One region of the Neisseria lisongii genome, then DNA from elsewhere that is predicted to be linked to it. Evidence: riboswitches for the same ligand, from Rfam matches in the RefSeq annotation. Region 1 holds a riboswitch; the other holds the start of a gene.
The links. Region 1 has a riboswitch for thiamine pyrophosphate ahead of thiD (bifunctional hydroxymethylpyrimidine kinase/phosphomethylpyrimidine kinase). Riboswitches for the same ligand answer to the same signal wherever they lie in the genome.
Positions count from the first base shown of each region.

Region 2: it holds a riboswitch for thiamine pyrophosphate, as region 1 does, so the genes downstream of both, thiC (phosphomethylpyrimidine synthase ThiC) here and thiD (bifunctional hydroxymethylpyrimidine kinase/phosphomethylpyrimidine kinase) in region 1, are expected to answer to the same signal.

Region 1 is NZ_CP116766.1:1,149,156-1,164,323, reverse strand. It holds gene PJU73_RS05210 (MFS transporter) at 1-67, opposite strand, end outside; gene gloA (lactoylglutathione lyase) at 972-1,388, shown strand; TPP riboswitch at 1,524-1,622, shown strand; gene thiD (bifunctional hydroxymethylpyrimidine kinase/phosphomethylpyrimidine kinase) at 1,783-2,640, shown strand; gene thiE (thiamine phosphate synthase) at 2,816-3,490, shown strand; gene PJU73_RS05190 (FAD-dependent oxidoreductase) at 3,538-4,635, shown strand; gene thiS (sulfur carrier protein ThiS) at 4,731-4,925, shown strand; gene PJU73_RS05180 (thiazole synthase) at 4,940-5,734, shown strand; gene accD (acetyl-CoA carboxylase, carboxyltransferase subunit beta) at 5,826-6,698, opposite strand; gene trpA (tryptophan synthase subunit alpha) at 6,737-7,522, opposite strand; gene PJU73_RS05165 (FxsA family protein) at 7,739-8,215, opposite strand; gene PJU73_RS05160 (DUF4298 domain-containing protein) at 8,327-8,662, shown strand; gene PJU73_RS05155 (murein hydrolase activator EnvC family protein) at 8,738-9,400, shown strand; gene trxB (thioredoxin-disulfide reductase) at 9,608-10,555, opposite strand; gene PJU73_RS05145 (hypothetical protein) at 10,777-11,136, shown strand; gene PJU73_RS05140 (hypothetical protein) at 11,199-11,774, opposite strand; gene purL (phosphoribosylformylglycinamidine synthase) at 11,937-15,168, opposite strand, start outside.
Region 2 is NZ_CP116766.1:637,793-652,960, forward strand. It holds gene PJU73_RS02905 (YadA-like family protein) at 1-5,682, shown strand, start outside; partial or broken gene PJU73_RS02910 (transposase) at 6,049-6,305, opposite strand; gene thiC (phosphomethylpyrimidine synthase ThiC) at 6,649-8,520, opposite strand; TPP riboswitch at 8,656-8,748, opposite strand; gene PJU73_RS02920 (IS110 family RNA-guided transposase) at 9,243-10,205, shown strand; gene uvrB (excinuclease ABC subunit UvrB) at 10,756-12,780, opposite strand; gene PJU73_RS02930 (MlaC/ttg2D family ABC transporter substrate-binding protein) at 13,015-13,605, opposite strand; tRNA gene PJU73_RS02935 (tRNA-Leu) at 13,752-13,836, shown strand; gene PJU73_RS02940 (ADP-ribosyltransferase-containing protein) at 14,540-15,168, shown strand, end outside.

The sequences.
Region 1 (15,168 bases):
TCAGCCCCACCACCAGCCATTGATAGCCGCTCATCGGGTGATCGGCGATTTTTTGTCGTAAATCCATAAATCCCTTTCTTATTTTGTTTGCCTTGTTATGCCGCACAGCTTGAACCGTACGGCAAAAGGGCTACACTATAATCATATTGCCGCATTCAGGCAAATGCGAAAAATTCGGTTTGATGATGAAACAGATTCATTTAAGCCGTCTGAAAACCCGATTTTCAGACGGCCTCGGTGCAGTTTTTTGTATTTAGTCAAATTACAAATCATATTGCTTTAGTATAATCACTCTTTTTTTATTTCAGACGAAAACGGCTGGAAAACGGCGTATTTTTAGAAAAAGTTAAACGTAAAACTGCAAAATACGCTGTAAGCGGATAACAGGGAAATCGCCGATAGTGTTTGTTATTAAGTGAATAATAGACAGAATTTTTACCGGAATAGGGTGGGAAATCACGGCAAAACGGCTTTAGTGTGAACAGGAAAAAATAATAAACAGTGAATATTATATTGAAATTTTACTACATTAAAAAATGTAATCGATATGTTTAAGAAATTTTACAAGAAAAAATCTTGCATTGCCGCAGGGATTGCGGCATAATTCGCTTCGTTAGCTGGTTCGAGTAGTCAGTTAATAGTTTCTCCTCTATTTCTCCTTTGTAGACTTGGCACACATTCTTGCGAATGTGTGCATTTTTTTTGCGTGAAATTTGTGGGAAAGGGCGGTTTTCTTTATTCAGAAACCTGCTTACTGGTGAATTTAATTTAAAAATAGGACAAGGCGGGCCAATGCAGTAATGCTTTTAAAGTGAATTCACTATCTCATTTTCAGACGGCATACCGTCTGAAAATGGAAAGGCTTATGCGGGCGTGGTAAAATATGTCCAAACGCAGCTTGCGGCTGCGGATTGTTTTATTCTGAATAAAATCAACACTATTAAAGAAATTATCATTAAGGAATACACACCATGAGAATGCTTCATACTATGCTGCGTGTCGGCAATCTGCAAAAATCTTTAGACTTTTACCAAAATGTTTTGGGTATGCAGCTCTTACGCCGCAAAGACTATCCCGAAGGCCGCTTTACGCTGGCGTTTGTCGGCTACGGCGACGAGGCCGACCATACCGTGTTGGAACTGACCCACAACTGGGATACTGAAAGCTACGATTTGGGCAATGCCTACGGCCATATTGCGATTGAAGTGGACGATGCTTATCAGGCGTGTGAAAAAGTCAAAGAAAAAGGCGGCAAAGTCGTACGCGAAGCCGGTCCGATGAAACACGGTACCACCGTGATTGCTTTTGTGGAAGACCCAGACGGCTACAAAATCGAGTTTATCCAGAAAAAAAGCGGCAGCGATTCGGTTCAATATGCCGAAAACTAAACCTTGTGCTTGAAATGCAATCGGTTAGGCCGTCTGAAAATTTAAGCGGAGCGGAATTTCTGCATCATTTTCAGACGGCCTCGTTTATTTTGCCGCAGTGTTTGTCATCGGTGGCAGATTTGCGTTAATATGTTGCCTTAGCAGTCGGGGTGCAGACGACAACAAGTCTGCTGAGATGATACCCGTGAACCTGATACAGTTAATACTGGCGTAGGAAACTCATGAACAGCACAGGCAACCCGTTTTTCTCGGCACACATTCCCCTTTTCAGGCGGAATGTGTGCCGTTTTTGCTGTCTGATGCCGTCTGAAAACGGGCAAAGCAGAATTTCTGCAAAGCCCGGCCGCATGGTCTTATCCACATGCCTGCGCCGTTGCCACAAGGAACAATATCGATGAACGCTTTTTCTTTTGCACAGGCGCTGACCATTGCCGGATCGGATTCGGGCGGCGGGGCAGGCATTCAGGCGGATTTGAAAACCTTTCAAATGTGCGGCGTGTTCGGCACCAGCGTGCTGACCGCCGTAACCGCCCAAAATACCACCGGCGTGTCGGCAGTGCAGATGCTGACAACCGACATCGTGCAGGCGCAAATCCAAGCCGTGCGGGAAGATTTCCAAATCCGAGCCTTTAAAATCGGTATGCTGGGAACAGCGGAAATCATCGAATGCGTGGCCTCGGCGCTGGCGGACAAACCGTTCGGCATCATGGTGCTCGATCCGGTGATGATTGCCAAAGGCGGCGCACCGCTGTTGCAGGATTCGGCAGTATCCGCCATGAAACGGCATTTGTTGCCGCTGGCGGATATTCTGACCCCGAACCTTCCCGAAGCCGAAGCACTCACCGGCATGGCCATCCGCACCCGCAGCGATGTTGAGCGTGCCGGACGCTTATTGCAGGAAGCGGGTGCAAAAAATGTGGTGATTAAAGGCGGCCATCTCGACAACAGCCAAAGCCGCCAATGCACCGACTGGCTGTTTTTGCAGAACGACATCATCGAACTGGCGGCGGAACGCTACCCGACGCAACACACCCACGGCACCGGCTGCACCTTCTCCGCCTGCGTGGCGGCAGAAGCGGCAAAAGGGGCGGATACCGCAACGGCAGTGCAGACGGCAAAACGCTTTATCACCGCCGCCATCAGCCACCCGCTGAACATCGGCTCGGGACACGGTCCGGTCAATCATTGGGCGTATCACAGCAGCAACGGCGGCTATCCGGCGCAAGTGCCGCAGGACAAACAGGCCGTCTGAAAAACGGGCAAAGCAGATTTTTATACAGTTATCGTGGCAAATTTAAATCAGGACAAGGCGACGAAGCCGCAGACAGTATGTGTAATACGGCAAGGCGAGGCAACGCCGTACAGGTTTAAATTTGCCACGATAAAACCGCTTTTGATTTTCAGACGGCCTCACAAGGAACATCACCATGAAACCGAATCAGCCGCAAACCATGCGGGACATGCTTAATCTTTATCTGGTCGCCGGTACGCAGGATTGCCGCCATCTGGGCGGCACGCCGCAGCAGAATCTGCTGTCGGTATTGGAACAGGCTTTGCGCAGCGGCATCACTTGTTACCAGTTGCGGGAAAAAGGTGCCGGTTCGCTGCAGGATAAGGCCTTGATTCAGCAACTGGCGGCGGAATGCCGGACATTGTGCCGTCAATACGGCGTACCGTTTGTGTTGAACAACGATGTCGAGGCCGCCATCGAATGGGGCGCAGACGGCGTGCATATCGGGCAGAAAGACATGCCGCTGGCGCAGGCGGCGGATTTATGCCGAGGCCGGCTGTTTATCGGCATTTCCAACAACAGTTTCGACAATATTCTCAACAGCCGCCAAATCAACCGTGCCGACTATTTCGCCTGCGGGCCGCTGTTTCCCACCCAATCCAAGCCCGATGCCGCAGCGCCGGTGGGTATTGATTTGGTGCGGCGCATCCGTGCCGCCGGAATTACTCAGCCGCTGGTCGCCATCGGCGGCATTAAAGCGGCACACGCCGCCGAAATCCGTGCCGCCGGTGCAGACGGCATCGCCGTGATTTCCGCCATCACGCAGGCGGAAGATGTGGCGGCGGCCGTGCGGGCGTTGTTGGCAAAATAGCGGAATGTTTCCGCTGCGGCGGTAAATTTTCTCCGAAAGGAATTCTGATGAAAAAATACGATATTGCGATTATCGGCGGCGGCCTGTTCGGGCGTATGGCGGCGTGGCGTTTGGCGCAGTCGGGTTGGAAAACCGTGTTGTACGAAGCATCGTCGCCGCTGGGCGAAAACAGTGCCGCCTACGTTGCCGCCGCCATGCTGGCACCTTTGGCGGAAGCCATCGATGCCACGCCGCTGGCAGTGTCGCTCGGTTATCAAAGCCTGACTTTATGGCAGCAGTATCTGGCACAAATCGGGCAACCCGTTTTTCATCAGCAAAACGGCAGCCTGATGGTGTGGCACACGCAGGACGAGCCGCTGGCGGAGCGTTTCAGACGGCATCTGCTGCGGGCGCACGACGGCGAAACGGTGTGGCAGGAATGGACGCAGCACGAGATTGCCGCACAAGAACCTCAACTGGCAGGACGTTTCCGCAAAGGCCTGTATTTGCCGCAGGAAGGGCAGTTGGACAACCGCCAAACGCTGGCGGCGCTGCTGGCGGCGGCGCAACAGGCAGGTGCCGAATGCCGTTTCGGTGAAGCCGCCGACCCCGAAACCGCTCGTGAGCAGGCGCAATGGGTGTTGGATTGTCGGGGTTTTGCCGCCAAAGAAACGTGGAATACCCGTTCGCAAAGCCGCCTGCGGGGGATTCGCGGCGAAGTGGCAAGGGTGTTTGCGCCGGAAGTGTCGCTCAACCGCCCCGTACGCCTGCTGCACCCCCGTTATCCGCTCTACATTTGCCCGAAAGAAAACCATGTGTTTGTAATCGGCGCAACCCAGCTTGAAAGCGAAGACGGCGGCGCAGTATCGGTACGCAGCAGCTTGGAGCTGTTTTCCGCCCTGTATGCCGTGTGTCCCGCATTCGGCGAGGCGAGAGTGCTGGAAACCGCCGTCGGCCTGCGCCCGACTCTGCAACACGAAAACCCCGAAATCCGCTGTCTTCCCGATACGCAGACCATCGAAATCAACGGCCTGTTCCGCCACGGCTTTATGATTGCCCCCGCTGTGTGCGAAACCCTGTTGCAGGGCATGAATAATCTTGCGGCAGGCAAGGCATTTTCAGACGGCATGAACAAAGAACGGCAGAGCATGGTTACGCAGATTTGAGGCCGTCTGAAAACCGCAGGTTTCGCTAAAACGAGCGAAGTGAGTTTCTGCGCAGCGAAAACACGGTTTGGCAGAAGATACTGAAAAGGAACACCATGAACATTATCGTAAACGGAAAACCCGCCCTGTTTGACGGCGGCAGTTTGCAGACCTTATTAACGCAGCAGGCGATGCAGCCGCCGTTTGCCGTGGCAGTCAATACCCGCTTTGTGCCGAAAAGCCGCTACGCCGAAACCCTGTTGCAAGAGGGCGATCAAGTGGAAATCGTGCGGCCGGTGGTCGGCGGTTGAAAGGAGGAAAAATGATGGACGGACTACATTTATATGGCGAACAGTTTGACGGCAGACTGCTGCTGGGAACGGCAGGCTACCCGACTTTGGACATTCTGCACCAAAGCGTGCAGGCGGCGAAACCGGCGATGATTACCGTTGCCCTGCGGCGGCAGGGCGCAATGGATGCCGCCCACGGCGAAGGTTTGTGGGCGCTGCTGCGCCAATGGCAGATACCGCTGTTGCCCAATACCGCCGGTTGTTTGAGCGTGCAGGAAGCCGTAACCACCGCCCAAATGGCACGGGAAGTGTTTGAAACCGACTGGATCAAGCTCGAATTAATCGGCGACGATGCTACTTTGCAGCCCGATGTGTTCCAACTGTGCGAAGCCGCCGAAATCCTGATTCGGGACGGCTTCAAAGTATTGCCGTATTGCACCGAAGACCTGATTGCCTGCCGCCGCCTGCTGGACGCAGGTTGCCAAGCCCTAATGCCGTGGGCGGCACCCATCGGCACAGGTTTGGGCGTGGTGCATGAGTATGCCCTGAAAGTATTGCGGGAACGCCTGCCCGATGTGCCGCTGTTGATTGATGCCGGTTTGGGATTGCCGTCGCACGCCGCCGCCGTGATGGAATGGGGCTACGACGGCGTATTACTCAACAGCGCCGTTTCCCGCAGCGGCAATCCGGTTTTGATGGCACAGGCATTTGCCCAAGCCACCGCCGCCGGTCGCACCGCCTTCGCCGCCGAACCGATGGTACCCAGTAGCCAAACCCGTGCCAGCACGCCGACAGTCGGCCAGCCGTTTTGGCACAGCGAGGATTATTGATTATTAAGGTTGGGATTGAATAAAGCCAAGCCGTCTGAAAATCGGTTTTCAGACGGCTTGGCTTTATTTTACAGATTGTCTTTCAGCCGTTTCAGGCACTGATTTTGCTTTTGCGGCACAAGAGGGTGATTAAGTCGGTAATCCGCTGTTTCATTTCACGGCGGTCCACGATTTGGTCGATTGCGCCTTTTTCCAGCAGGAATTCGGCACGCTGGAAGCCTTCGGGCAGGGTTTCGCGTACGGTTTGTTCGATTACACGAGGGCCGGCAAAGCCGATCAGGGCGTTGGGTTCGGCAAGGACAACGTCGCCCAAAAAGGCGAAGCTGGCAGAAACGCCGCCCATGGTCGGGTCGGTCAGCACGGAGATAAACGGCAGTTTTTTCTCAGACAGCAAATGCAGCGAGGCGCTGGTTTTGGTCATCTGCATCAGCGAATTCAGGCCTTCCTGCATACGGGCCCCGCCGGAAGCGGCCACGCAGATAAACGGGCAGTTGTCGGCGGCGGCTCGGCGTACGCCCTGTACGAAGCGTTCGCCGACAACCGAACCCATCGAGCCGCCGATAAAGCGGAATTCAAAGGCGGCGACAACAACGGGCAGGCCGTTTATCGTGCCTTTCATTACCACCAGTGCGTCATCTTCGCCGGTGGTTTTACGGGCGGCGCTCAGGCGGTCGGGGTATTTTTTGCTGTCTTTGAATTTCAGGATGTCGGTCGGTTTGATGTGGTTGCCGATGCGTTCGCCGGAGCCTTCGTCCAGCAGCAGGTTGAGGCGGTCTTGGGCGGTCAGCGGGTTGTGGTAGCTGCATTTGGGGCAGACCATATCGTTTTGCGCCAGCTCGGTTGAGTAGATGGTGGCGGCGCAGGAGGGGCATTTGTGCCACAGGCCGGCGGGTACGTTGGACGCACTGCCGCTGCTGTCTCGGTTTTTGATTTTCGGTGGGAGGATTTTGTCTAACCAGCTCATGAAGAACTCCTTAATCTGGGATTTTCAGACGGCCTTGTTCAGCTGATGGCGTCTTTTAATGTTTTTGCCAATGCACCGACGGCTTCGGCTTCGTTGCCGGCGTGGTTTTCGATTTCCTGCACCAAGCGGCTGCCGACGATAACGGCATCTGCCACTTGGCTGATGGCTTTGGCGCTTTCGGCATTGCTGATGCCGAAGCCGACGCCGATCGGTAAATCGGTATATTGACGTAAAAGCTCTATTTTACGGGAAACTGCTTCGGTATCCAAGCTGGCCGCACCGGTTACGCCTTTGAGGGAAACGTAATAGATGAAACCGCCCGCCATACCGGCGATGGTTTTGATGCGTTCTTCGGTGGTGGTCGGGGCAATCAGGAAAATGCAGTCGATATGGTGTGCTTTTAATTCGTTTTGCAGCGGGGCGATGGTTTCAATCGGGGAATCGACGGTCAAAACGCCGTCCACACCGGCTTTTGCGGCGGCTTCGGCAAATTCGGCATAGCCCATTTTGTGAACCGGATTGAGATAGCCCATCAAAACGACCGGCGTTTCGGTGTCGTGTTCCCGGAAAGTATGAACCGTATCCAATACATCGCGCAGGGAAACGCCGTTGGCCAAGGCACGTTCTACCGCACGCTGGATGGTCGGGCCGTCGGCCATCGGGTCGGAAAAGGGAATGCCCAGCTCCAGAATATCGGTGCCGTTTTTGACCAGACTGTGCATCAGTGCAACCGTAGTGTTCAGGTCGGGATCACCGGCGGTAATGTAGGAAATCAGGGCTTTTTTACCGTTCAGGTTTTGAAAAGTCTGCTGTATTCTGCTCATCTTTTTCTCGTTTTTGCATAACGGGCGGCGGTTTGCCGTCTGTCGGAAATTCAAAAATATGAAAGGTGTAATGAATTTACCATACAGGGCAAATCAGCACCGTATGGTAAATTGAATGATTTAGCTGTAAGTATAGCATTGACGTAGCGGAAATAGTCAGGCCGTCTGAAAAATTTTGTTTTCAGACGGCCTTGCAGCGGTTCACGATAGTGTGTTTTACCGTGAATGCTCGTCAGATTGATGCTCGATATAGTCCTGCGGTTTGCCGTTTGGGCGGGTTACCGTGTATTCGCCCTCGATAATATCATCATCCCGAGTGCCGCTGCGGGTTGTACGCTGCGTTTGAAACGGTGTCTGCTGCATGGCGGCAACCGGTTTGCCTTTAATCGGCAGCAGCAGAAGCAGGGCAATCACGGTAGAAATAAAGCCCGGACTCATCAGCAACACCGCCGCCAGCGCATAACGGATCGGCCACAGCATTTGGTAAAGCGAAATATTCTGACCGCTGCGCAGCGTTGCACCCGCCAGCAAAATGCCCGACAGGCCGGTGTGGCGCAACATCATCACACCGGCAGCAAAACTTGCCGCCATCAGCAAGAGCGTCAAACCGCCGCCGAGCCAGTCGGCAACCCAGACAATCGACATGATTTCAAAAAACAGCAGCACCAGAAAACCGATACCGAAAACTTGCATAATCCGTTCCTTATTATTAACAGGTACTATAAAATAAAGCCAAATCCGCCGACTGACAAGGCAAAAAAGTGTCAAAATCGGTAATTTCCACCCAAACCGGAGGCAAACAATATGGATACGCAACAATATATTCAAAAAATGCAGGATTTATACGGAGAATGGCAGAAACTGCTACCACACTTGGAAAAAAGCATCGCCGACTGGCAGCGCGGTGCAGAGATTATGAAACAGTTGGACGCATTTTACAGCTCGCCCGAATGGTTGGCACTGTACGAACGTGCCGATGAATTTACCATTGATTCGCAAGGAAATTACAGCGTTTTATCGGAAGATGCCGTGTGGAATGCTCTGACGGAGCAGCACAGTTTGCGTACCGAATTGCAGCAGATTTTAGACAATACGGAACACAATCCGCAGCAAAGCGAAGAGCCGCAGCAGGCCGTCTGAAAAGTGGTCTTTCCGTCGGCTCTTTGGTATCCTTATGCCCGATTGAACAGCAAGACGCATAAGGACACCGACCACATGATGAAATCCGCCCTGCAAAAAATCATCTGCACCCTGTTTGCCGCTACATTGGCCGCCTGTTCCGGCAGCCATGCACCGGGCAGCAAAGCCGTACCCGCCGGATATTATCGGGTTCAGGCAGGCGATACGCTCTACCGCATTGCCAAACGCTACGGCCAAAGCGTGCAGACCTTGGTGCAATGGAATCATTTGAGCGATGCCGCCAAAATCGAAGTCGGGCAGGTTTTGAAAGTGCAGAATGCCCGCAGCCATACCCCCGCCCATACCGCCAACACCAATACAGCAGCAGTTCGGCAGAAAATGCAATGGCCGGTGGACAACGGCGGCGACCATGTCGTTCAATCATATAACGGCAGCAGCAACAAAGGCATAGACATCATCGGCGTACGCGGGCAAAACGTCAAAGCCGCCGCCGACGGCAAAGTTTTATACGCAGGCGAGGGCGTAAGGGGCTACGGCAAACTGCTGCTCATCAGCCACAGCCCGTCGCTGATTACCGCCTACGCCCACAACGACAGCCTGCTGGTTGCCGAAAACCAAACCGTGCGGGCCGGACAAACCGTCGCTACCATGGGCAGCAGCGACAGCGATCGGGTCAAACTGCATTTTGAAGTGCGGGTAAACGGCAAAGCAGTCAATCCGATGCCGTATTTGCGGTGATACAGCGAAAATACTTAATTTTTCATACAACATCTGTCGTAGGCTGTGGTTAGCGAGGCACAAGCGCAACCCGGCAAAACTTTATGTTTCAAAGTGATTTAAATCAATGTAGGGTCGAGACCCAACCTAAACCCAAAAAGCAAGCCGTCTGAAAACCCAATTTTCAGACGGCTTCGTTTTATTTCAACAATATCGCTTGCAAGCGTTTCAGCTTTGCTGATCCAGCCAACGCTCGGCATCGAGTGCCGCTTGGCAGCCAGAGGCGGCGCTGGTGATGGCTTGGCGGTAGGTGTGGTCTTTTACGTCTCCGGCGGCCCAAATGCCTTCGATATTGGTTGCGCCGACATTGTCGCCGTTACCGCCTTTGGTAATCAGATAGCCGGTTTCGTCCATATCGAGCTGGCCTTTGAAAATATCGGTGTTCGGTTTGTGGCCGATGGCGATAAACACGCCTTTGACGGCAAGGTCTTCAACCGAGCCGTCGTTGTGTTGCAGGCGGGCGCCGGTTACGCCGCTGTCGTCGCCCAATACTTCGGACAATACAGCGTTGGTTTTCAAGATGATTTTGCCTTCATCAACACGCTGCATCAATTTATCGACCATGATTTTTTCGGCACGGAACGTGTCCCGGCGGTGAATCAGGGTAACGGTGTTGGCGATGTTCGCCAGATACAGTGCTTCTTCGACTGCGGTATTGCCGCCGCCGACCACGGCAACATCTTGCTGGCGGTAGAAAAAGCCGTCGCAGGTGGCGCAGGCGGATACGCCTTTGCCGGCAAAGGTTTCTTCACTCGGCAGCCCCAGATATTTGGCGGAAGCGCCGGTGGCGATAATCAGCGCATCGCAGGTATATTCGCCCATATCGCCGATGAGTTTGAACGGGCGCTGCTGCAGTTGGGCGGTGTGGATTTGGTCGAAAATCATTTCTGTACCGAAACGCTCGGCGTGGGCTTGGAAACGTGCCATCAGTTCGGGCCCCTGCACGCCGTCGGCATCGGCAGGCCAGTTGTCCACTTCGGTGGTGGTCATCAGCTGACCGCCTTGCTGGATACCGGTGATAATCACCGGATTGAGGTTGGCACGGGCGGCGTAAACGGCGGCGGTGTAACCCGCAGGGCCGGAACCTAAAATAATCAGTTTGTGATGGTTGCTCATAACAGCTTTCCTTTGTGGTGTTTGCTCATTTTCAGACGGCTATTGCGTATTCACGATATTGTACTGAAAAACGGCGTGATTGGGATAATGTTCAACTGCAAACCGACTGCGGCGGTTGCGGCCACTTTTCGGGGTTTTTTCCTACTGTCAGTAGCTGGCGCTCTGGTGTTCTACCGTTATAATTTGGAGATGATTGCAACCGAATCAAACGGAGGATTCAGATGAAAAAAAGTATTTTTGCCGTCTTGGTACTGATTTTGGCACAACCTGCGCTGGCGGAGCATACGGCGTTTTCCTGCGTAACCAACAGCGGTAAAACCTTGGCGGTGGTGGATGGCGGCAGCCATTACCGTTACAGCTACGGTTTTCCCGGCAAACCGGATTTGGTATTTACCAACAGCAAGAGGCAGGTTCAACCAATGTGCGGGAAATATGAGTGCGGCGTAACGCTGACCCATAAAGGCGTAGATTATAATATTGCCTATTGGGGTGAAGATTTGGGCGTTACCGTAACCAAAGGCGGCAAAACGCTTGCCAATGTTGCGTGCCGAAATAATCGTGCGCAGATTGCCAATTTTTAATCAATTCATTGTTTATTTCAGGCCGTCTGAAAACAGGTTTTCAGACGGCTTGTTTTACCCGTTTAACGGCGGCGGCCGAAACCGCTGCGGCGGATGGGGGTGTTGCGGCGGTAGTTGGGTTGGGTTGCCTGCGAAGGGCGGTAGTTCGGTTGGGCGGCGGCACGGTTTTGCGCAGGCAGGCTGCGGGTGTTGAGCTGCTGGCTGGTGCGGGCGTTCGGGCGTGCCGACTGGTAATAATTGTTGCGGGCTTGGCGGGCAACCTGAGTGTCTTGGTTCGGCGATTTCATGAATTTGTTGGCCAAGGCGTTGCCGATAAAGGCACCTGCGGCTGCGCCGACCAGACTTTGCAGAAGCCAGCTTCCGGTGGCTTGGTCGTAAATGTATTGCTGGCCGTCGCTACCGGTTACCGGTTGGCCGTTGTTGCCGTTTTTCTGTGCATCGGCGGGAATGGTTTCGGCAACGGCTTCGGGGGCGAGCTGATAAACGGTGTTGTCGGCCTGTTCGCCGGTTTGCTGTGCCAGTTGTTGTTGAAGCTGCTCGATTTGTTTTTGTTGTTGTTCCAGTTGCGCCAGCGTTTCGTCTTTGCAGGCGGCGAGGGCGAACGTGGATAATACGGTCAGGACAATGATTTTTTTCATATTTTTTCCGTGGGTAAAAATGGGACTGAATGGCCGCTGTTATGGCTGAAAGCGACCGTTGCCGTTGATATAGTGGCGGATTGCCGCTTTATCAAGGCGGCGGGTGTGCAAGTATGCCGTCTGAAAACCGGATTTTCAGACGGCATGGTTTTGCAGCGCTGTTTAGCCCAAGGCTTTGCGTGCGCCGGCAAACAGGCGGTACCAGCCGGAAAGCTCGTTCCAGCCTTCGGGCTTCCAGCTCATCTGGGCGGCACGGTACACCCGTTCCGGATGCGGCATCATAATGGTGATGCGGCCGTCGCAGTTGGTTACGCCGGCAATGCCCTGCGGCGAGCCGTTGGGGTTGAACGGATAAGTTTGGGTAACTTGGTTGGTGCCGTCCACATATTGCAGGGCGATATTCAAATCATCCGGCACATTGCCGCCTTTGAGGGCGAAATCGGCACGGCCTTCGCCGTGGCTGACCACCACCGGCAGGCTCGAACCTTGCATTTCCGCCAGAATCAGCGATGGCGATTTCGGCACATTGACCATGCTCAAACGGGCTTCAAACTGTTCGCTGATGTTGCGTTTGAACTTCGGCCACGCTTCTGCGCCCGGAATGATTTCGGCAAGGTTGCTGACCATTTGGCAACCGTTGCACACGCCCAAAGTGAGGGTGTTCGGGTTGGCAAAGAAGGCGGCAAACTGGTCGCGCAGGGCGGGGTGGAACAGAATCGATTTCGCCCAGCCTTCGCCCGCACCCAATACGTCGCCGTAGCTGAAACCGCCGCAGGCGGCGAGCATTTGGAAACTGTCGAGTTTGAAACGGCCGGCCATCAGGTCGCTCATGTGGACATCGTAGGCATCAAATCCGGCACGGGTAAACGCCGCCGCCATTTCAAGCTGGCCGTTTACGCCTTGTTCCCGCAATACGGCGATTTTCGGTTTCACGCCGCTGTTGATAAACGGAGCGGCGATGTCTTGATCGACATCGAAGGTCAAATCGGCAAACAGGGCGCTGCGTTTTTTGTCGGCGATTTGGGCAAATTCGCTGTCGGCGCAGTCGGGATTGTCGCGCAGTTTTTGAATGGCGTGGCTGGTGGATTGCCACACGCTCTGCATTTCAATGATGTTTTCCGCCAAGAAGTATTTGCCCGAACCGCTGCAGACGGCAAATTCGTCTTCCTTGCCGGTATTGGGTTTGCCGACGGTGTGCAGTGCTGCGTCCAAACCGTGTGCGGCAAAAGCGGCGGTAACGCTTGCCAAGTCCGCCTGACGGATTTGAATGGCGGCACCCAGTTCTTCGTTAAACAAAACACGGGACAGCAAATCTTTGCGTTCATGCAGTTCGGGATTGGCGGCGGCTGTGGCTTGGGTCAGGCTGTCGAGGTCTGCGAGAATGCCGATTCGAGCGGCAAAGGCCATTTCCGCCAGCGTGGCAAACAGGCCGCCGTCGCTGCGGTCGTGGTATGCCAAGAGTTTGTCTTCGGCAACCAGCTGCTGAATCACATCGTAAAACGCTTTCAGACGGCCTGCGTCGATGTCGGGGGCTGCACCGCCGGTTTGGTTGTACACCTGCGCCAGCGCCGAGCCGCCCATGCGGGCTTTGCCGAAGCTCAAATCGACAAGCAATAAAATGCTGTCTTCAACATTTTTCAGTTCCGGCGTAACGGTTTTGCGGACATCTTTCACCGGCGCAAAGGCGGAAATAATCAGGCTCAAAGGCGAAACAACGGATTTTTGTTCCCCTTGTTCCTGCCACACGGTTTTCATCGACAGGCTGTCTTTGCCCACCGGAATGCTTACGCCCAATGCCTGACAGGTTTGGGAAACGGCTTCAACGGTGCGGTAGAGTTTTTCGTCTTCGCCCGCCGTGCCGCAGGCGGCCATCCAGTTGGCGGAGAGTTTGATGTTGCCGATGTCGCCGATATTGACGGCGGCAATGTTGGTTAGGGCTTCGCCGATACACATGCGGCCGGAAGCCGGTGCGTCCGACAGGGCGAGGGCGGGTTTTTCGCCCATGCTCATCGCTTCGCCTTGGTGGGTGTTGAAACCCATCATGGTTACGGCGCAGTCGGCAACCGGCGTTTGGTAGCGGCCGACCATTTGGTCGCGGTGGGTCATGCCGCCCACGCTGCGGTCGCCGATGGTAATCAGGAAGTTTTTGGCGGCAACGGCGGGCAAACTCAATACTCGGTATGCCGCTTCTTTCAGGTCGATGTTTTCGGCATTGAAAACGTGGTTTTCAGACGGCTTCACGGTTTGGTCGCTGCGGGTGGTTTTCGGCGGTTTGCCGAGCAACACGTTCAGCGGCAAATCAACCGGACTGTTGTCGAACAAATCGTCCCGCACCTGCAGATGGCCGTCGTCGGTGGCGGTGCCGACTACGGCAAACGGACAGCGTTCCCGCTCGCAGATGGTGCGGAAGGTGTCTAAATCCTGTTCCAAAATTGCCAACACATAACGCTCTTGCGATTCGTTGCACCAGATTTGCAGCGGCGTAAGGCCGTGTTCTTCCAAAGGTACGGAACGCAGGGCGAATTTTGCACCCCGTCCGGCATCATTGACCAATTCGGGGAAAGCATTGGATAAACCGCCTGCACCCACGTCGTGAATCGAGATAATCGGGTTTTGATCGCCAAGCTGCCAGCAGCGGTCGATCACTTCCTGCGCACGGCGTTCGATTTCGGGGTTGCCCCGCTGCACGGAGTTGAAGTCGAGCGAAGCGTCGTTGGTGCCGGTATCCATTGAGGAAGCAGCGCCGCCGCCGAGACCAATCAGCATACCCGGACCACCGAGTTGGATTAACAATGCGCCTTCGGGGATTTCGTCTTTATGCGTCTGCTGCGCCTGAATATTGCCCAAGCCGCCGGCAATCATAATCGGCTTGTGGAAACCCCGCACTTGGCCGTCCACTTTTTCTTCAAAAGTGCGGAAATAGCCCAAGAGGTTGGGGCGGCCGAATTCGTTGTTGAACGCTGCGCCGCCAATCGGACCTTCAATCATAATATCCAGCGGCGAAGCAATGTGGTCGGGCTTGCCGTAAGGCTGTTCCCAAGGCTGTTGCAAATCGGGGATATTCAAATTGGAAACGGTAAAGCCGGTCAGACCTGCTTTCGGGCGGGAACCTTTGCCGGTCGCACCTTCATCACGGATTTCGCCGCCTGCACCCGTCGCCGCACCGGCAAACGGGGCGATGGCGGTCGGGTGGTTGTGGGTTTCCACTTTCATGATGATGTGCGTGTCTTCTTCGTGGAAGCGGTAGCCCTGGTTTTCTGCCGAATCGGGGTAGAAACGTTCGATTTTCGCCCCTTCGATTACCGAAGAATTGTCTTTATAGGCGACCACCGTGCCTTCCGGATGGGCGTTGTGGGTATCCCGAATCATGCCGAACAGCGATTTCGGCTGCTGT
Region 2 (15,168 bases), 510 kb from region 1:
AACCCAGATGGCACACCAGTGACAGACGATAAGGGTAATCCAGTTGTTGAAGAAGTCGCTACCTTAAATGATGGTCTTGCATTCACTGGTAACAACGAAAGCACCACGAACAAACACAAGTTAAATACTTTAGTGAAAGTTCAAGGTCAAGGTTTAACTGAAGACGAAGCTAAATCATTCACAGGTACTGATGGCAATATCAATGTAACTGCCGATGGCACAGATAAACTAACCATTGCCTTATCTAAAGACTTAAAAGACATCAATAGCGTTGAGTTAGTGGCGTATAAAGATGGTCCTGCAGGTCCAAATGGTGAGAAAGGCAAACCAGTTGTTGATAATTCAAAACCGAAAACCACGATAAACAACGATGGTATTGAAATTACCCCAGTGGCTGAAGATAGTAGCGAATTGCCTAACCAATCAGTTTCTTTAACCAAAGACGGCTTAAACAACGGCGATAACAATATCACCAATGTGAAAGGCAACTTAGCGCCGACTTATAACAACGGTGATAAGACAGAAGTTAATGGCAAACCGAGTGAAACGGAAGTAGCCGCTGCACCAACCAAATCAGCAGAAGCACCAGATGCAACGAATGTATCGAAAATCTACAACAACGCTGCAACTGTGGGCGATGTGTTGAATGCAGGCTGGAACTTGAAAGAAAACGGTGCTGAAAAAGACTTCGTGAAACCATACGACACCGTGAACTTTGTAAACGGCGTGGGTACTGTGGCGAGCGTGGTAACCGATGCGGCGGGTAAAGTATCAGATGTAACCTTTAACATTGATAAAGCCGAAGTTGCAACAACAGACGGCAAAATCGCAGAGCCAGTTGATCCAGCTAAGGTAAAAGAATTAGAAGCTGCTGTAACAGCTGCGGAAGAAGCTAAAAATGCGTTAGCTCCAGATGCATCTGATGAAGATAAAAAAGCAGCAGATGATAAATTAGCTGATGCGAAAAAAGTATTAAAAGACGAGCAATCAAAAGCAGACCAAGTGGTTACTGCTGATCAACTTGCTAAAGCGGTGAACAACACAGGTTGGTACACCAATGCTAATGGTGGTAACTTAGGTGCTGCAAAATCTGATAAAGATGTTTTAGTGAAACCAGGCGACAAAGTCTTCTTTGAAGCGGGCAAAAACTTAACCTTAACCCCAACATTTGACACCACTAACGGTACAACTATCTACAACTACGCTTTAGCGGATACGATCAGCTTTGGTCAGCCAGTGGATAGCCAAGGTAATCCATTAACTAAAGTGGGCGATAAATACTATCCAGCAAATAAAGTTGAAAATGGTCAGCCTGTTGAGGGTGCAACCCCTGTTGAGCCAGCTAAGACCGAAGTAACCTTAGGTAAAGATGGTTTAGACAACGGTGGTAATACCATTACTAACGTAGGTAGCGATTTACCGACTTACAATGATAAAAACAAACCAACTAATGGCTTAGTTAATCTCAATCCGAAAGATGAAAATAACCAACCATTAGTAAGCGACAGCAATGCCGCAACCGTTGGCGACCTGCGTAAAATGGGTTGGATCGTTTCATCAGATAAAACCACTGGCGATTTAGGCACAGCGTACAACGACAAAGTACAAAATGCGAACGAAGTGAAATTCGTTGGCACAAATCTTGCGACTGTAAGTGGTAAAACAGACGACAAAGGTGTACGCACTATCACTGTTGATGTAGATGCACAAAAAACAGCTGAAGCGGCGCAATTGCCTGTAGTTTATACCGATGCCAAAAACAACAAATTGGTGAAAGAAGGTAACAAGTTCTACCGTGTCAATGAAAACGGCGACAAGATCGATGCTGAAGGCAACAAGATCGACTTAACTAACGTGCCAGCAGATAAACAAGCTGAAGAGTTAGCGAAAGCCGAAGTGCCAAAAACTGATGTAATTGCCTCATTGAACAATGGTGACAATGAAACAACCAAAACACCAACTTCATTGGCGAATGTAAAAGGTAACTTAAATTCGACTTACAATGCGGGTGATACCACCATCAATAATGATACTCAGCCAAACACTGAGAATAAAACAGAGGCAGCACCAACAACCTCACAAACCGCACCAGATGCGAAAAAACTTGCTGAGATCTACAACAACGCTGCAACGGTGGGTGATGTGTTGAATGCAGGCTGGAACTTAAAAGAGAACAACACTGCAAAAGACTTCGTGAAACCGTATGACACTGTAGGCTTTGTAGACGGCGTGGGTACGCTTGCGAACGTAACCGTAAGCGAAGATGGTAAAGTATCGAATGTGACCTTTAACATCGATAAAGCTAAAGTTGAAACAGCTGAAGGCAAAATTACAGAGCCAGCTTCTGCGGATAAACTAGCCAACTTAAATGAAGCAGTGAAAGATGCAGAAAAAGCTAAACAAGAATTAGCTGCTAACCCAGATGCCACTGAAGAAATGAAACAAGCGGCAGATGAAAACTTAGCCAAGGCACAAAAAGCTTTGAGCGATGCGAAAAAAGCAGGCGATCAAGTGGTTACTGCACAAGAGCTTGCTAATGCAGTGAATAACACGGGTTGGAAAACTAACGCAGTTGGTGCTAATAAACGTAGCGAAGATGTATTGGTTAAACCAGGCGACAAAGTTGAATTTGCGGCAGATGGTAACTTAAATGTTGGCATCAAGTCAGACAACGGCACCACCACTTATACCTATGGCTTGAACGATCAAGTAACCTTAGGTAAAGAAGGTCCTGATGGCGAACCAGGTACTGACGGTAAATTAACCGTGAAAGACGCTAACGGCAAAGACGGTGTAACCGTTACTGCCAAAGACGGCGAAGGTTCAATCGGCTTGAACGGTAAAGACGGTGCGAATGCGAATATTACTGTGGCGAAAGCGGAAGGTGATATCACTGATCCGACTAATGCAAAAGCGAAAGATCGTATTCAATATACCTCTACCGTTACTACACCAGTGGTAGATAAAGACGGTAAACCAGTGCTTGATGAAAACGGTCAGCCGAAAACAGAAACTAAGACTGTAACCGAAAGCGTTGCAACCTTAAATGACGGTTTACGTTTCACCGGTAACAACTCTGATACCGAGAACAAACATAAACTCAATACCTTAGTGACTATTAAAGGTGAAGGCGTTGATAAAGAGAAGTCTAAAGACTTTAAATCAGCAACTGGTAACATCAATGTTAAAGCAGATGGTGACTCAACATTAGAAATCCAATTAGCGAAAGATGTGAACTTGGGTAAAGATGGCAGTGTGACTACTGGCAAAACTAAAGTTGATGATAAGGGCGTAACCATTACCCCTGTTGATGAGCAAGGTAACCCTGTAACTGATCCGAACAAGGTTGTATCTTTGACTGATAAGGGCTTGAACAATGGCGGTAACAAAATTACCAATGTTGCAGCAGGTGAAGCACCAACTGATGGTGTGAATGTCAGCCAGTTGAACAATGTGAAAGACAGTTTCCCATTTGAAACGGTTGATAACCCGAATGCAGTGAAAGTAGGCGATCAATATTATGCTAAGAATGATATTGACCCGGCTACAGGTAAACCAAAAGAGGGGGCTAAACCAGTTAATGGTACGGTGATTACAGCCAAAGGTAACACACCGCAAACCATCAACAATGTAGCATCTAACTTGCCAGAAACCCGCAACACTGCAAATGGTGAAGCCAACCCTGTTACTACATCACAAGCAGCACCTGCAAACGTAGGCGACATTGCCAACAATGCAGCGACTGTGTCTGATGTGTTAAATGCAGGCTTTAACCTGAAAGGTAACGGAGAAGCAGTTGACTTTGTTAAACCTTACGACACCTTAGACTTTGTAAACGGTAAAAACACTACGGTAACTGTTTCTACCGATGATAATAAAGTCAGCACAATTAAAGTTGATGTAAACAATGACTTGACATTGGGTACTGCAGGTGAAGACGGCAAACCAGGTGAAGACGGCAAACTGACCATCAAAGACGCTGCTGGTAAAGAAGGTGTAACCATCGGTATGAAAGATGGAGCAGGTGCAATCGGTTTGAACGGCAAAGACGGCGTTAATGCAGATATTAGCGTTGAAAAAGGTCCGAACAACGTAGAAGGCACAGAGCCAACCCGCATTACCTACACTGATGCTGATGGTAACAAAGAAAGCGTTGCTACTCTGAACGATGGTCTGAAATTTGCCGGTGATAACGGTGAAACCGTAATCAACAAAAAACTCAATGAAAAACTTGAGATTGTTGGTGGAGCAGATAAAGCGAAATTGTCTGACAACAACATCGGTGTGAACGCTGAAAACGGTAAGTTGGAAGTTAAACTGGCGAAAGAGCTGCAAGACTTGACCAGCGCTGAATTCAAAAATGAAGCAGGCGATGTGACTAAAGTTGGTGGTAATGGCGTTACCATTACTCCGGCTGAAGAAGGCAAAGCTCCGGTAACCTTGAGCAACAACGGCTTAAACAACGGCGGTAACAAAGTAACCGGTGTGGCCGACGGCGATATTTCACCTAATAGCACAGACGCAGTAAATGGTGGTCAAATTTATGCCTTAACTGGTGGTGCTGCACTTACTGCGGGTGATTATAAGGCGGTGAACCCTCAAACTGGGGAGGAAACAGTCTATGAAAACGTTGTGCTTGGTGAAGATGGTCAACCGATCTTGAAGACCTATAACGTTGAAGGTCAAACTGAATACATCACTCACTCTGTATTAACTGCAATACGTAATATGAATGAGCAAGGTATTAAGTTCTTCCATACCAACGATAGCCAAGTAAGACCAATACCTCAAACGCAAAATAGCATTGACTCGAGTGCATCAGGTGCTTATGCAACCGCAATTGGTGCAAAAGCGAAAGCATCTGGTAATGAGTCTGTTGCAATTGGTTACGGTTCAGAAGCAACGGGTAAACAATCCATTGCGATTGGTACGGGTAACAAAGTAACTGGCAACCATTCCGGCGCAATCGGTGACCCGAATACTGTATCTGGTCAAGCAAGCTATGCTTTGGGTAACAACAACAACGTTGCAACCGACAATACCTTTGTTGTAGGTAACGATGTGACTGTAACCGAAGCCAACTCTGTGGCGTTAGGTAACAAATCTGCAATTACCGGTGGTAATGCAGTAGGTACCAAAAACAAAACAGCTACCGGTGCTGAAGGCGTAACGACTACTGCCGGTACAACCGGTACAGTTGAAACTGCAACCGTGGGTAACTTGAACTATGGTGGCTTTGCCGGTGCAACCGCTTCTGGTGCAGTCTCTGTTGGTGCGGCTGATGCTGAGCGTCGTATCCAAAACGTAGCTGCAGGTGAAATTTCTGCAACTAGCACCGATGCGATCAACGGTAGCCAGCTGTATAGCGTAGCAAGCAACGTTAACAATAAACTGGGTGACATCAACAATAGACTTGGTGATGTGAATAACCGAGTGAATGACCTCGATAAACGAGTTCGCGGTATCGGTGCTAATGCTGCTGCAACAGCTTCACTTCCACAAGTGATTCTGCCGGGTAAATCCATGATGGCTGCTGCTGTCGGCGGCTATGGTGGTGCATCTGCCTTGGCAGTAGGTTACTCACGAGCCAGCGATAACGGTAAATTGATCTTGAAGATTCAAGGTACCGCCAATACCGAGGGCAACCTCTCCGGTGGTGTAGGTATGGGTTACCAATGGTAATCGTATCGACTTGAGCATCAAGTAAGTAAAAGGTCCGGCCTGATGGTCGGGCCTTTTTTGTGATTTATCATGAATTTTCGGACTACAGTGAATACATCTAATAATCTATACAATTTTCAAATACACTCGTCATTCCGACGAAAGTCGGGATCCATCTATCAGATTCAGAACTGTAAAGAAAAACAGTTACCTAAGCCGCTAAAATGGATTCTGACTTTCGCCGGAATAATGGGCGTGTTGGGTTTGGAATGTACTAGAAATTTGGTTAATTCACTATATGAGTAATACGGCTAGGCGAGCCAACGCCGTCATACTTTTAAAGTGAATTTAGGACTAATGGACATTTGGGATGATTTTCAGACGGCCTTACTTTCTATTTCCAAGTGCAACATCAGTTAACAAAGATTGGAAGATATTCAAGAATAAAACACTTGGCGTTTCACAGCCAAGTGTTTTTCTTGGCCGGTGGTTCAGTTCATCCTGAACCTGCTGATTTTCCTGAAATCCGTCTGTTTCGGGAAGTATTGGCGTATCAATCCATTGGTATTTTCATTCGTTCCCTTTTTCCAAGAGCGGTACGGGCGGCAGAAATAGGTTTCCGCTTTCAATCCATCAGCGATTTTGATGGTGCTTTTGTGGCGGCCGGGCGTTTGTGCGATTTGTGTGATGGTTTGCCGGCGGTAATGATGCTGAATGTGGTATCGTTCGTCTTGGGTCAGTTGTGTGCAGCTCATTGCAATCTTTCTTGTCAGGAAAGGCAGTATGCTACCGCATACTGACCTTTTCTGTTTTGCAATGTTGCGCTTGGTAGGCGAATCCGCTAATTTATATATAGTGAATCAACCGAGTTTCCAGCACATTCCCAGCCAAACACGCCCGTCATTCCGACTTTCGTCGGAATGACGGGCGTATTTGCAAATCGCACGGTTTATTAAGTGGATTTACTATCTCTGAACTTTTCCCTTTTCAGCGGTAAATCTCCGCTCCGTTTTTCACAAATTCAACGGCTTTTTCCGCCATGCCTTGTGCGGCGGCATAGTCCCGCACTTCCTGCGTGATTTTCATCGAGCAGAATTTCGGACCGCACATTGAGCAGAAATGGGCAGTTTTAGCGCCCTCGGCAGGCAGGGTTGCGTCGTGGAAACTTTCGGCACGTTCGGGATCAAGGCTTAGGCGGAACTGGTCGCGCCAGCGGAACTCGAAGCGGGCTTTGGATAAAGCGTTGTCCCTAAGCTGAGCACCCGGCCAGCCTTTGGCAAGATCGGCGGCGTGGGCGGCGAGTTTGTAGGTGATAATGCCGGTGCGCACGTCTTCTTTGTCGGGCAGGCCCAAATGTTCTTTTGGGGTAACGTAGCAGAGCATGGCCGTGCCGTACCAGCCGATATTGGCAGCGCCGATGCCGGAAGTGATGTGGTCGTAACCCGGAGCGATGTCGGTTACCAACGGGCCGAGCGTGTAAAACGGGGCTTCAAAGCAGTGGGACAATTCTTCGTCCATATTGGCACGAATCCGTTGCAGCGGCACATGGCCGGGGCCTTCGATCATTACCTGCACATCGTGCCGCCATGCTTTGGCGGTGAGTTCGCCCAAAGTGCGCAACTCGCTGAACTGGGCTTCATCGTTGGCATCGGCAATGCAGCCCGGCCGCAGGCCGTCGCCCAAGCTGAAGGATACATCGTATGCCTTCATGATTTCGCAGATTTCGTCAAAATGCGTGTAAAGGAAATTTTCCTGATGATGCGCCAGACACCATTTCGCCATAATCGAACCACCCCGGGAAACAATGCCGGTGAGCCGGTTGGCGGTCAGCGGCACATAACGCAGCAACACGCCCGCATGAATGGTGAAATAATCCACACCCTGTTCCGCCTGCTCGATTAATGTATCCCGAAACAGTTCCCACGTTAAATCCTCGGCAATGCCGCCGGTTTTTTCCAGCGCCTGATAAATCGGCACCGTACCGATCGGCACAGGCGCATTGCGGATAATCCATTCACGGGTTTCGTGAATATGTTTGCCGGTGGACAAATCCATCACCGTATCCGTTCCCCAGCGCAGCGACCACACCATTTTCTCCACTTCCTCCGTCAGGCTCGAAGTAACGGCGGAATTACCGAGATTACCGTTGATTTTCACACGGAAATTGCGGCCGATAATCATCGGTTCCAGTTCGGGGTGATTGATATTCGCAGGAATAATCGCCCGACCGGCGGCAATTTCCTGACGCACAAATTCAGGCGTAATCTGATCGGGGTGGGTCGGCAGACGAGCGCCGAAACTTTGCCCCTCATGTTGACGCAACAATTTACGATAACGCTCGTCCCGACATAGTTCGTCCAACTTCATCCGCTCCCGCAGCGCAACAAACTCCATTTCCGGCGTAATGATGCCTTGGCGGGCATAGTGCATCTGAGTAACATTTTTCCCCGCTTTGGCACGGCGGGGCTGCGTAATATGCTTAAACCGCAAATGCGCCGTTTTCGGATCGGCGGCACGCTCCCTACCGTAGCGGCTGCTCAATTCCGGCAAAATATCCGTATCCCCACGCTCATCCAACCACGCTTGGCGCAGCGGCGGCAAACCCTGTTTCAAATCAATGGCGGCAGACGGATCACCATATGCCCCGCCGGTATCGTACACCGGAATCGGCGGATTTTCCTCACGCCCTCTATCCGTCAACGTATCGTCCTGATAAATCTGACGCAGCGGCACCCGAAGATCCGGGCGGCTACCCTGTAAATAAATACGCTCCGAATTCGGATAAGCAAAGCGGATATTAATGTCCCGGCTCAAATCGGCAAGCTGCTCCGACTCATGGCGGATTTCTTGAATCGTCATAAAAAATGCTCCTGTTTCTCATTATCGAAAGAAACAGGAGCGTTTTGCATTTTTCAGACGGCCTCAAGCCGCAGCCAAGCCGTCTGAAAAACAGATTTTGCCCCACCGCCCCAAAGCAGCCGCAAGCAAAACCGCAACAAAACTTCCGAAACTCCCCACGCAGGTATTATCCTGATCGGGTGCAAGGGTAACTCTCAGCCGCTTCACGCAGCACCCCTGTTTCGCCAGATTAAACGATTAAAACATAAATTCAGCACTTTGTGAAGCAGAAAAAAACAATGTCATTCCACCCGATTTTCAGTAGGGTGCGGGTTACCGCACCGCTTTGTTATCGAAACCTTAATTCAATATAGTGAATTAACCAAAAAAATATTACAACCCAAGTGAATCCCCTTTCCCGCCAGCAGGACGGGGAACGGTGTGTAGCGTGCTTGCCTAAGCATGCACGTGTACTTTAAATTCCACATGAATGCCGTCTGAAAACGAGCAAAGTGAGTTTCTGCGCAGCTAAAATCAGATTTTCAGACGGCTTCGGCATAAAACTCACAGAACAGGTGCGTGCTTTGGCTCGCACCCTTGTATATCCAACTTCCAGTATCATAACAAGCAACACCCGCCCGGCCGCCACCCGTGCGCACCCAAGGTTCAACAACCGCTGTGTAGCTTAGGGAAGCCGGGCAACCCATCAACACAACCGGACAGTTGCCCGACAACACAACCGAATGCAAGACAGGTTTATGATGAGTACCCAAAACTACGGCGGTATCGACATCGCCAAACGAAACTTCGTTATCGGCATCACGTCTTCCAAAAAGACCAAAACCGAGACCAACAACCAAAAAGGCTTTCTCCACACCATCGAATACCTGAAAAAACATCAGGCCTCACTGGTTGTGATGGAAAGCACCGGCGGACTGGAAATCCCATTGGCCAAAGCACTGCACCGGGCAGGATTCAAAGTCATCATTGCCAATCCCCGTCAGACGCACCAATTCGCACAGTCGCAATCACTCACCAAAACCGATGCGGCCGATGCCAAAATGTTGGCGTTTTACGCACAGGTAATCACACAAAAGCCCGATTGGGAACGGCAGCTCTATACGCCGCCGAGTGAGGCAGAAGAAATCCTCGAAGCCTTAATCAGCCGCCGCACTCAACTGGTTGAAATGCGCAGTGCCGAAAAAAACCGTTTGCAGCAGGTACATGAAACACAGATTCAAAGTGTTGAAGCACTGATCGCACATTTCGACATACTGATTGCTGCTTTGGACAAACAGATCGAAGAACATAACGACACTCATTTTGGCGACAAAAGCAGTCTGCTGCAAAGCATCAAAGGTATCGGCCCGACTACTGCGGCGACCTTATGTGCGATGTTGCCGGAATTGGGCAAAGTATCGCATAAACAGATTGCCGGTTTGGTAGGTGTCGCCCCTTATGTGAAAGAAAGCGGCACAATGAAGTTTAAAAGCCGCTGTTTCGGCGGGCGCAGTGCTGTACGCAAAACGCTGTATATGGCGGCGATGGTGGCGGCACACTACGAACCGAGGATTAAGGACTTCTACCAACGTCTGCGTTTGCGGGGTAAGCCGTACAAAGTGGCGGTAACGGCCTGTATGCGTAAGCTGCTGACGATTCTGAATGCGATGATGCGGGATCGTTTGGCGGCAGTGAGTGCTGTTTGATCATGTTGAAGTATTGCCGGTTTTGTTTAGACCGGCCTTCAGACTAACCGTTTTTGTATTTTTACCCGACGGGGTGAAAAATACAGTTGCTACAAGTGCCGGATTAAATTGTATGGATTATTCAGTTATTTCACTATATAGTAAATCAACCGAAAAATATGACACCGTAGCAAGCCACCCGTCCCCTAACCCCTTCCCGCCAGCGGGACGGGGAACAAAGTGCAGGTGGACACCACATATTCCGACTGCCATTAGCTTGCCGATTTGTACAGAAAATTCGGTGTTTTAACTATAAGGGAATAGAAGGCCGTCTGAAAACGAATGTAATGAGTTTCTGTGCAGCTAAAATTGGGTTTTAATTCAATATAGTGCGCTTACCCACACCCCACCCTGTTTTCAGACGGCTTTGTTTCTTTTAATTTCAAGGGCAAAATGTTTTTAGGATTAGTTTGCGCTGTTTCATCAATAACCCCGTGCATACTTGGGGCTGCGCGCTACGTTGGTTTTCGATTTATATTGTGGCCAAACCGAAAACCATTTTTCAGAAAAACTATTCCGCTCCAAACAGCAGCCCTTCTTTAATCCCCCGTATTTTATCCCGCAATACGGCGGCTTCTTCAAACTGTAAATCCCGTGCTGCCTGCTGCATGGCTTTTTCGAGTTTGGCGATTTCTTTGAGGGCATCGTCTTCGGTGCGGATTTCGCCGATTTTGACTTTGTTTTTCAGACGGCCTTTGCTGCTGCCTGAATCGTCGTGGTACACGCCGTCGATGATGTCTTTGACCTGTTTTTTGATTTGCTGCGGAACAATACCGTGTTCGATGTTGAATTTAATCTGTTTTTCCCGCCGGCGTTCGGTTTCGTCGATGGCGGCTTTCATGGAATCGGTGATTTTGTCGGCATACAGAATGGCTACGCCGTTTACATTGCGGGCGGCTCGGCCTATGGTTTGGATCAGGCTGCGGTGGCTGCGCAGGAAGCCTTCTTTATCGGCATCGAGAATGGCGACTAGAGAAACTTCGGGAATGTCCAAGCCTTCACGCAAGAGGTTGATGCCAACCAATACGTCAAACAGGCCTAAACGTAAATCTCTAATGATTTCAACTCGTTCTACGGTGTCGATGTCGCTGTGCAGATAGCGGACTTTTACGCCTAATTCGCTGTAATAGTCGGTGAGCTGCTCGGCCATGCGTTTGGTGAGGGTGGTAACGAGGGTACGTTCGCCTTTTTTGATGCGTTCGTTGATTTCGGAAAGTAAATCATCAACTTGGGTGGCAACGGGTCGGATTTCGATAATGGGATCGACCAGCCCTGTGGGGCGGACAACTTGTTCGACAACCTGCCCGGCGTGTTCTTCTTCGTATTTGGCGGGGGTGGCGGAAACGAAGATGGTTTGCGGCATGATTTTTTCAAATTCGTGGAATTTGAGCGGGCGGTTGTCTCGGGCGGATGGTAGGCGGAAGCCGTAATCTACGAGGTTTTGTTTGCGGCTGGCATCGCCTTTGTACATGCCGCCGATTTGGGTTACGGTTACATGGCTTTCGTCGATAAACATGATGGCGTTGTCGGGCAAATAGTCCATCAGTGTCGGCGGCGGTTCGCCTTCTTTTTTGCCGGAAAAGTGGCGGGAATAGTTTTCAATGCCTTTGCAGAAGCCCATTTCGTAGAGCATTTCCAAGTCAAAACGGGTGCGCTGCTCAATCCGCTGCTGCTCGACATGGCGCAATTCTTTGCCGAAAAAGGCCACCCGTTCCCGCAACTCTTCTTTAATCCGTTCGCAGGCACGCAAGACAGTTTCCCTCGGCGTAACGTAATGGCTGGACGGGAACACGGTATAGCGTCCGACACGCTGCACATTGCCGCCGGTGAGCGGGTCGAATAAGTCCAAACGGTCGATTTCATCATCAAACAGGCTGATGCGCAGGGCATTGTCGGAACTTTCCGCCGGATAAACGTCAATCACATCGCCCCGCACCCGAAACGAACCCCGTTTGAAATCCAAATCGCCCCGTTCATACTGCATGGCAACCAAAGTGGCGATAATGTCCCGCTGCTCAAGGGTATCGCCCTCTTTGACCGACAACACCATCTGCTGATACTCGGTCGGGTCGCCGATACCGTAAATCGCCGATACGGTCGCCACGATAATCACATCGTTGCGGGTCATCAGGTTTTTGGTGGCACTCAAACGCATTTGTTCGATATGTTCGTTAATCGCCGAATCTTTTTCGATAAATAAATCACGGCTGGGAACATAGGCTTCGGGCTGGTAATAATCATAGTAGGATACGAAATATTCCACCGCATTTTCGGGGAAAAACTCCCGCATTTCGGCATAAAGTTGCGCCGCCAGAGTTTTATTGTGCGCCATAATAATCGCCGGTCGGCCGCTTTGGGCAATCACATTGGCCATGGTATAGGTTTTGCCCGAACCGGTTACGCCCAGCAGCGTTTGGTAGGCAAGGCCGTCTGAAAGTCCCTCCAAAAGCCCGGCAATCGCCGTAGGCTGGTCGCCCGCCGGCGGAAACGGCTGATGAAGTTTGAACGGGGAATTTTCGTATTGGATAACCTGCATTTTCAGACGGCCTAAAATATCGGTGAAAACAGCCATTATAGCAAAACCCGCCAGCCGCCGTTTGCCCGTTTTAAGTGTTTTAAACATATAGTGAAATAACCCAAAAGCAATACAAGGCGGCAAGCCGCAGACAGTATGGGTAATACAGCAAGGCGAAGCCAACGATATAGTGCTTGGGGGTTGTTTCACTATAAAATGAAAACGGCGCAAACCGCCGTTTTCCCTGCCAGATAATTACTGCTTTTTCAAGCCTTTGGCTTTCACCGCCGCAATCGTACCGTCAATACCTTTCTGTTTAATCAACTCATTAAACTGATTGCGGTAAATCGTTACCAAGCTCGCACCGTCCACCCGGAAATTATAGATTTTATACACCGGCCCGATTTTATAAAGCTGATACGCTACTTCATATTTATTGCCGCTTTTGGTCTGAATTTCCGAAAACACATCAAATTTATTGGCATTTTCCGTCATCTTCGGCAACAGCTTCACCTTTGCGTCTGCCGCCCCGACCAAAGCCGAATGCGCATACATCGACACCACCATTTCTTTAAATGCAGCAATAAAATCCGTTTTCTGTTTTGCTGTAAACTGCCGCCAAGGTGCGCCCACCGCCAAGGCCGAAATGCGTTCGTAGTCTAAATAACGGTCGGCATACTGCTCAACCTGCTTCACCTTCTGCGCTTCGCTCAAAGCATTATTGCGGGCGATTTTCAACACCGCATCAATATTCTGCTGCATCTGCTCCTGCGCCGGGTGTGCCGCCGCATAAGCCGATGCCATCACCGGTGCTGCCAAAACAATAGCCGGAATCAAACGGTTCATCAGATTTTCCTTTCATCAACAAATCGCCAACAGCATACGCCGATATTCTGTAAAACAAACCATGTTTCAGGCAATATTTGGATATTTTTCCCCAAACACGCTTTACAAAAAAACACCGCCCAACTATAATGCCGACCTTACCCACCGCCCAGGTGGCGAAATTGGTAGACGCAGGGGACTCAAAATCCCCCGCCGCAAGGTGTGTCGGTTCGAGTCCGACCCTGGGCACCAGATTAAAAAAAACCGTATAAACTAAACAATGTTTATACGGTTTTTTGTTTTTGCTGCATGAAGAGTAACTTATTTTCGACTGCTATTTGCAGAGTGTATGCTCAAAATATGGTATGGGTTTATTGCTAAAATAGTCCGACTGTATTTATCCAGCCATCTCTCATTTTTCAAATACCCCCGTAGTTCCGACTTTCGTCGGAACTACGGGGGTATTAAGTTTAAAATGTGCTAGAAATTCGGTTGATTTACTATATCTTAAGCACTGTCTTCGGCTCACCGCCTTATCCTACTTTTATATGTCGTCTAAATCGGTTTTCAAGACGGAATTTTTTTCCATTGTTACTTTTTGACAATAAAACCGTTTTTATTGTCTTAAATATAAAACGTTCCGCAAAATCATGTTATTGGTCTCAATACTTTATCCTTTTTGATGTATCGTTTTGTCATGGTCTAGCTGGTGCGGCCAAGCTGTTTTAGGGCTTCTTTCTGGTCGGATTTCAGGTAAAAATCTGCGCCGGATATTGCCAGTAGGTCCTTAAATTGGAAGTTCTCCAATTCTTCTGTCCGTTCTAGAGTCGTTTGATGATTTTTCTTCGCAGGGTTTGGAAATTGTCGCCGAGTATGCGTCGGGACAGTTTTGTTCCTTCGTGTTTCAGAACAAAAATTCTGTCCGGCCTTTGCGTCAATCTAGGATTTCCGCTAAGTGGCTGTAAATGCTGCTGCGGCCGCAGGCGGTGTGCGCGGGCAAATCTATGATGAGGTGAAGGCGGCGGATGATAAGGAGCTGATGGCAATCAATCCTGAATACCGCCAACTGCGCCAAAGTATGGACGAGGCGGCGAAAGAGGAAATCGGCACCCGTTTGGTGCAGCATTTGCCGGAAATGGCGGCGGCTTCGTTGGGTTATCTGACGGGGGCGAGCGGTTTTGAGGCGGCACTGGCGAAAAGCGGTGCGGCCAAGCCTTTGATGACGGCATTCAAAGAAACGGCGGGTGAGGCGTTTGAGGAGGGGGGCGAGCAGCTTGCCGCCAACTATGGTTACAGCCGGATTGACCCCCGCAAGGATTTGGCGGAAGGGGTGGACGGCGCCGCTTTGATGAGTGCGGCTTACGGTGCGCCTTTGGGCGGCGCGGCGGGCGGTATGGATTATGCACGGCTGCGGCAGCAGCAGAAAGCGGGCAGTATTGCCGAACAGGTGGTTGAGGCGGCACGGGAGCGGGTGCTGGCGGATTATCGGCCGCAGCCTGAAACGGCAACGGGATTTTCAGACGGCCTTGAAGAGAATGCGGCACAACGTCCGAATATTGCGCCGGTGAACCAACGGGCGGCACG